Linked DNA regions of Bdellovibrio bacteriovorus. The protein of the gene in region 2 interacts with the protein of the main gene of each other region in a pairwise test. Links are inferred from orthologs where the notes say so. Each region holds a gene or a part of one and is shown on either strand. Other genes may lie near its edges.

Region 1 (3,243 bases), on a different replicon or contig from region 2:
GTTATCTACGGAGATTTGCATTTAGCTGCACCTCATATCCCTGAAGAAGTGACGAAAATTATAGGGAAGCCTTTTGCTAAAAAAATTCTGCGTATCTTTCAGAACTCCGAATCTATTTACTTTCAGCTTTTGAATAAGGAGTTAGAGGCCTCTACGGATTTGGTGCGTCTTTCGCAGAATATTTTTTGCCTGATGAGTGTTCCGCCTTGGGTAAAATGGCAGAATTATCTTATGTACCTAGAGCAAACTTATGATCTGGGCTTGAGAGATGAAGACGAAGACGACGACGACGACGAGGATGATGAACAGTTGGACTACACAGATCACGTCGGGCGTTATGTTAAAATCATCGCTGACGAGTTGGGGTTGAATGTTTCTGTCGACGCACTTTCTGTGTACACGGCTCGAGACAGCTCATTCTGGATGCAAGCGCGGGAATCTTACGACGTAAAAACTTTGCGCTGGATCGAAGCTATGATCGGAGAGGGAATGTCATTTTATCTACCCGAGATCAAAGCCGCTTATCTTGCAAGGGCGACAGTCAATCACGCGGCTTCTTTAGCGATGCGCTACATTCATGCTCAAAGCAGTGCGATGACTAAGATACTGATGGATGTTCCATCAGATTTTCTGAGTTTGATCTGGCTTGAAGGAACCGCGTATTTCGGATCGAAGATTATCAACCATAAAAGAAAAACAGATACAATTGCGGACATTAAAGCAAGCTTAGCCACACGCGGACCTTCCGAATTAGGAAAAGAAGCTTTGCAGTTAGCCCTTGCTCAGAAAATGCATGAATTGATGGTCATCACCGGAGTGCCCGGTCATCGCTTGCAGGCCAAGCCTCGCAAAAAATGGAGCTATATGATAGCGGCCCAATTGCTGGGTGGCATGTTGGGTGAAAGACTTTATAATGGGTATCGTAAGAAGATGGTGTCAACGACGACGCTTCGGCATTTTTTGTCGAAGCCCGTTGATAGCAAGCATTTTCAAGTCGCGTACTATGATATGTTGGAAGTGATAGAAAGTTTGCCGACTCTGTTTCACAGCAAGAAGGAAAAGTTATGAAAAGCAACTCGTGGTTTTACAACAAAGATTTAAAGCCTCAAGGTCCTTTATCACTGCAGGAAATGCGCGCGTTGATCCATCGTGGAGACGTGGGTCCCTATGATCTTGTATGCAACGACAGTTTGGGGGAGTGGAAGGCCGCTTGTGAATTCGCGGAATTTGAACGTTCTCTTTTTCCAGCCGTTCAGGTTTTCAGGCCGGGACAAGATGTTATCGAAGATGAAAAAGAGTGGGTTCTGCTGAGTTCTTCAGAGTCGGGAAAATCTTTAGTGCAAGAAGGCCCCTATTCGGTGCGCGAGCTGCGCGCTATGCTGACAGCCAAGAAGGTTCAGGGGGAACAGTACATCTGGAAGTCGGGCTTGAGTGGTTGGTGTAAGCTGCAGGACCGACCTGAATTTTCGGGCTTAGTTTAGAGCGTCTTTTAGGTCTTTGCCTGGTTTGAAACGGGGAACATAGGCACTGGGAATTTTAACCGTTTCGCCGGTTTTTGGATTTCTGCCTTGGCGGGGTTTTCGGGCGCTGCGCGAGAACGTGCCAAAACCGACAAGTTTTACTTCATCACCTTTTTTGAGTGCTTCCTGAATCACTTTGAGGGTGGCGTCGAGAATCTGTTCAGATTGACTTTTTGTCGACTTGGTTTTTTCAGCTACAAGTTCGACCAATTGCGCTTTATTCATGTACCACGGTTCCTTAATCGAAGGATTCAAACTAGAATTCGCCCCAAAAATCGTCAAGCTAAATGCGTCGAATAAGAAGAGGGGTCTAGATGTGACGCGGAAAATTTCTGAATGTTAAGGATCAGCTTTCCATTTTTAGATGACATCTAATATTGTTAGACAAATATCCAGGAGAAGACTCATGAGCCTGCTTGTCGCGTTGTTACTGCCTTTCGTGGGATTTGCTCAAACTGTTTCTACAGCGAATCTTTATGATTTGAAATCCGAACAAACGAAAAAACTTTACACGTTAGAAGTACAACTATCAGAAAGTGACGGCGGTATTCACAGCGAAGCTGTTTACAAAGATTTAACTGGTAAAACCGTCGTCAGGGAACAAGGTGTGATTCAAGGCGCCCAAGTGAAGAGTTATGAAATCGAGCGGCCTCAAACCTCAGAAAAAGGAAAATTCACCGTCGCAGGCGATAAGATTCATTTCGAATACACCGGAGCAAATGGCAAAAAGAAAACCGCCGATGAAAAATTGAAAGGCCTTTTACTTTCAACGGCGAACTTCAATGCGGTGGTGAAAGAAAACTGGGATGTACTTTCTTCAGGCAAAGAACTTGATGTGCGTTTTGCCGTTTGGGACCGCTTAGAGACGGTGGGTTTCACTTTGAAAAAAATGGGTGATACCGACAAAGGCGGTGAAAAGTGGATGGAGCTTCGTATGAAGCCGACAAGCTTTGTGATCGCGGCGCTTGTGGATCCGGTTTATCTCTGGTACTCGCATGAGTCTAAAAAGCTCATGGTGATGAAGGGGCGCGTGGCTCCAAAGATAGAGTCCCGCGGTCAGTGGAAAGATCTGGATGCGGAAGTCGTCTATACTTACGACCAGAAGGCAGTCTCAAAATAATACGAGGTCTTTCAGTCTCAATTTTTATCGGTTTTTGCCGATAAGTGAGACATGAAGAATCAAAACGCTTTTTTCATAGTTTTTTGCTTGTCACTGACAGTGGGTATCCTGGGGGCGTACGCCTCTTTTGTGGGCTACTTCAATGGTCACGAACAGTATGAATTAAAGCTCGCACATCTGCAGAAACAGGTGGAAAAAGAGAAATTCAACAACTCTCTTTTAAGTTATCAGTTGAAGGACTTTCAACAAACCGTAGCTCAAGTTCTTCCTGATGATAAAAAACTTCAAGCAAAGTATGAGCTTGAAAATCTTTCTTCCGTGGTCAGATCTCCGGCCAGTGAAGACTCCTTGGATCTTTCCGGAGTTTTCTTTGAAAAGGGAAAGAAATACTTTAACAATCAAGACTATGAGAAGGCGATTGGGGAGTTTAATAAACTTCTAGATAAGTATCCGCTTTCTCAGCACGTGGTCGAGTCGCACTTTTTTATTGCTGAAAGTTATTTCCTTAAAAAAGACTTCCGCAACAGCCTTTCCCAAATTGACTCTATGGTGACGCTGTTTCCGCAGCATGAACTGACGGGCTTTATTCTTTTAAGAATGGGG
Region 2 (3,445 bases):
CAACTAGGTTCAAAGCGACAAGAACCACCCAAATGAGTAGTCCCTAATGTTCGATAAGCCCCGATAAATAACCAAAGCACGGCCTTAGATATTTTTTCGAAGGACTTCCAAACCACGATCCAAAGCTTTGACAAATTCCTCGTGTGGGAGGCCTTTATAAAAGTTTGTATCAATAGGTTTAAAGATGATGTTGATGTCGGCTTCAATAGGTTTTCCCGCCACAAGTGAAGCCCTGAAATATTCCCGTGACCAACGTTTCAATTTATTTCGAACAACTGCCGAGCCGATTTTACGACTGGCCGTAACTCCGAAACGCAACTGACCCACAGAGTTCTTCTGATAATTCAGAAGCAACCATTTAGTAGGCCAGTATCTTTTTCCCGTTTGTTTTAGAGAGAGAAAATCAGAACTTCGCTTAATAACTAGTGGAGAACTATTTTCCACCTGTAGAAACCGTCAAACGCTTTCTTCCTTTAGCGCGACGACGATTAAGAACTTCTTGGCCAGCTTTTGTAGCCATACGAGCGCGGAAACCGTGTGTAGTTTTACGACGTTTATTTGAAGGTTGGTATGTACGTTTCATTACTCTTCTCCCCGGACAGAAAATTACGACGCTAAATGACGTCAGTTACATCTATATATGTATGCCACAAAGTTGTTCACAACTAGATACGTGGGGCACTAATAAAGCACGTTGCGGCAATAAGGTCAACTGTTGAAAACTTCAGCTCCCCTTGTTAAGACCTGCCCTGCTTGAGGGGAATCACGTGGAGTTAAACTCGTCTTTTTGGACACTAATCAAAACCAAGATGAAAAGCCGGAACGATAACAATAAGTTATTGGATACCTGGCTAGACCCTATTGAATACGTGAATACCGCGGGTACTCAAGAGCGTCCCAGAATAATACTTGGGGTCCCAAATGCTCTTCACCAATATTTTGTGATTGAGAACCTACAAGATAAAATTTACACAGAGATTTCCGATACTTACGGTAAGCCTTTCGAAGTCGAGTTTAGTATTACGGGGAACAAAGTAAATACTCATATCGAGACTTCTCACATCCCTGATGAGGTCATGGGTGGTACTGAAATCCTTCAAGCTCAGCTAGCTCGTGCTCAGAATATCCAGATTACTCAACCAAGGTCCGGGCAAGATGCGCTTAATCAGGAACTCACCTTCTCCACATTCGTTGTGGGTAAAAACTCTGAGTTCGCCCATGCGGCTTGTTTTAACGTCGCCCGCAATCCTGGAGCTGATGATTACAATCCACTCTATATATATGGACCGGTCGGAATGGGTAAAACGCATTTACTTCACGCCGCTGGGAACCATATTCGTGAGCAATATCCGCAACTTAGAATTACCTACATCTCGGCTGAACGCTTTATGAATGAATGTATCTCAGCGATTCGCCGCCACGAAATGGATAAGTTTCGTCAAAAATACCGTGAAAATTCAGACATCCTTTTGGTGGACGACGTCCAATTTATTGCTCGCGGTGAGGCGGTTCAGGAAGAATTCTTTCACACCGTCAACAGCTTCATCGATAGTCGTAAGCAAGTTATTTTGGCCAGCGACCGTATGCCGAAAGATATCCATGGTTTAGAAGACCGCAGTCGCACCCGTCTTGAGCGTGGTCTGATTGCTGATATCACCATGCCTGATTTAGAAACGCGTATTGCGATTCTGCGTTATAAAGCCGAAAAATTTAACGTTCGTTTGCCGGAAGATGTTGTGAACTACATCGCAAGAATCTCGAAACGTTCAATCAGAGAGCTTGAAGGCAATCTTAAAAAGGTCAAAATGTTCTCGGAACTACAAGGCCTGCCGATTGATCATGAGCTCGTTAAACGCATTCTTTCGCACCATGAAACGCAATCAACGATCTCTGTTGAAGAGATCATGAAGCTTGTGGCTGATCATTTTAAAGTGCGTGTTTTGGATCTTAAATCCTCGACTCGCGCCAAACCAATTGTCGTTCCACGTCAAATTGCGATGTATTTGATAAAGAAGTTCTTAGATAAATCTTTGGTGGATATCGGGAAGGCTTTTGGCGGAAAAGATCACACTACGGTGATGAATGCCCTAGAACGCGTCAAGAATCTACAATCCACGGATCAAGATATTTCTAAAGATATCGAAGATTTAGAACAGAGAATCCACAATATCACAGGGGTGTGAATGTGGACTGTGGATAAGGTTGAGGAAAAAATTGGGGCTTAAAATGTGGATCCAAGTTACCCCCAAAATCAACCGAGTTTAAGACGATTTATGCAGAGTCTTTATCCACAAGTGTTTTTTAGTGTTTACATGGGTTTAGGGGATTTGTTAGGTTTTCCACGCCCCTACTACTACTACTAGTTATTTATATTAATAGTAATAGTTAATAAGAGGGCTCAAGAGGTTGTATGAAACTTGAAATTGATAAAAGAGATTTATTAAGCCTTATCGGAAAGACACAGAACATTGTTGAGAAGCGCAATACAATGCCCATTCTTATCAACGTTCTTTTGGAAGCTGACCAAAATGCTTTGAAAGTCTTTGCCACAGATTTGGAAGTCAGCCTTACTGACCAAACCAAGGTTCAAGTTCATCAGCCAGGTAAAGTGGCAGTATCTGCAAAAAGTCTTTTTGAAATCGCAAAAGAACTTTCTGAAGGTCCCATTACTTTAATCAAAAAAGAAAACAACTGGTTGGAAATCAAGCAAGGGAAGTACACTTCAAAAATCGTAGGTATCTCTGCTGAAGAATATCCGATCTTCCCAACATACAACTCTCAAGGTTTCATCAGCATCAGTGCCGGTGTGTTGAAAGAGATGATTGATAAAACAATCTACTCAGTTTCTAACGATGAAACTCGTTACCACTTGAACGGTGTGTTCTTTGAACTTTCACCTCAAGGCGGATTTAAAATGGTGGCAACAGATGGTCACCGTATGAGTCTAGTGAATAAACCACTTTCGGAAGTGAAAGTGGCAGCTACTCAAGGTGTTATCATTCCTCGTAAAGGTCTTCATGAAATCAAAAAGATTTTAGAAGGCATCGATGGCAATGTGGAAATCGCGATTGAAGGTTCTCAATTCGTACTTAAACATTCATCAACAATTTTGATGATTCGTTTGATCGAAGGAAAGTACCCGAATTATCAACAATTTATTCCACAGAAACTTCCGCAAAAAGTGATGATCCACCGTGAAGCATTTTTGACTTCGCTAAAACGTGTATCACTTTTAGCGAACGTAAAATCCAAAGCGGTGTTATTGAATCTTTCAAACGGCCGCATGGAAATTTCTTCAAACAACCCAGAGCTTGGTGATGCGAAAGAAGAAATCGAAGTTGAATACGCAGGCGGAGAAATCAAAATCGGTTTCAACGCGAAGTATGTGACTGATATCTTGACGAGCATGAGCCAAGACAAAATTGATTTCGAATTGAATGATCAT

Evidence for each region. The genes of interacting proteins can lie anywhere in the genome.
Region 1: the proteins of dnaA (region 2) and AZI85_RS13280 interact in binary tests that used the Escherichia coli proteins (3 or more experiments, as listed by UniProt). The link is inferred for Bdellovibrio bacteriovorus from one-to-one orthologs.

What each region holds. Positions count from the first base shown.
Region 1 is NZ_LUKF01000017.1:175,035-178,277, forward strand. Bases 110-2,882 are described here. They hold AZI85_RS13280 (HU family DNA-binding protein), read right to left. Parts: upstream 1,746-2,882; coding sequence 1,473-1,745; downstream 110-1,472. Other genes in these bases: AZI85_RS13270 (ChaN family lipoprotein), read left to right, coding at 110-1,068; AZI85_RS13275 (DUF4339 domain-containing protein), read left to right, coding at 1,065-1,481; AZI85_RS13285 (hypothetical protein), read left to right, coding at 1,927-2,640; AZI85_RS13290 (outer membrane protein assembly factor BamD), read left to right, coding at 2,692-2,882. Also shown: more of AZI85_RS13270, read left to right, coding at 1-109; more of AZI85_RS13290, read left to right, coding at 2,883-3,243.
Region 2 is NZ_LUKF01000001.1:556,438-559,882, forward strand. The notes cover bases 1-2,975. They hold dnaA (chromosomal replication initiator protein DnaA), read left to right. Parts: upstream 1-767; coding sequence 768-2,183; downstream 2,184-2,975. Other genes in these bases: yidD (membrane protein insertion efficiency factor YidD), read right to left, coding at 1-116; rnpA (ribonuclease P protein component), read right to left, coding at 85-444; rpmH (50S ribosomal protein L34), read right to left, coding at 434-583; dnaN (DNA polymerase III subunit beta), read left to right, coding at 2,411-2,975. Outside these bases: more of dnaN, read left to right, coding at 2,976-3,445. UniProt on the Escherichia coli protein: Plays an essential in the initiation and regulation of chromosomal replication. Binds in an ATP-dependent fashion to the origin of replication (oriC) to initiate formation of the DNA replication initiation complex once per cell cycle.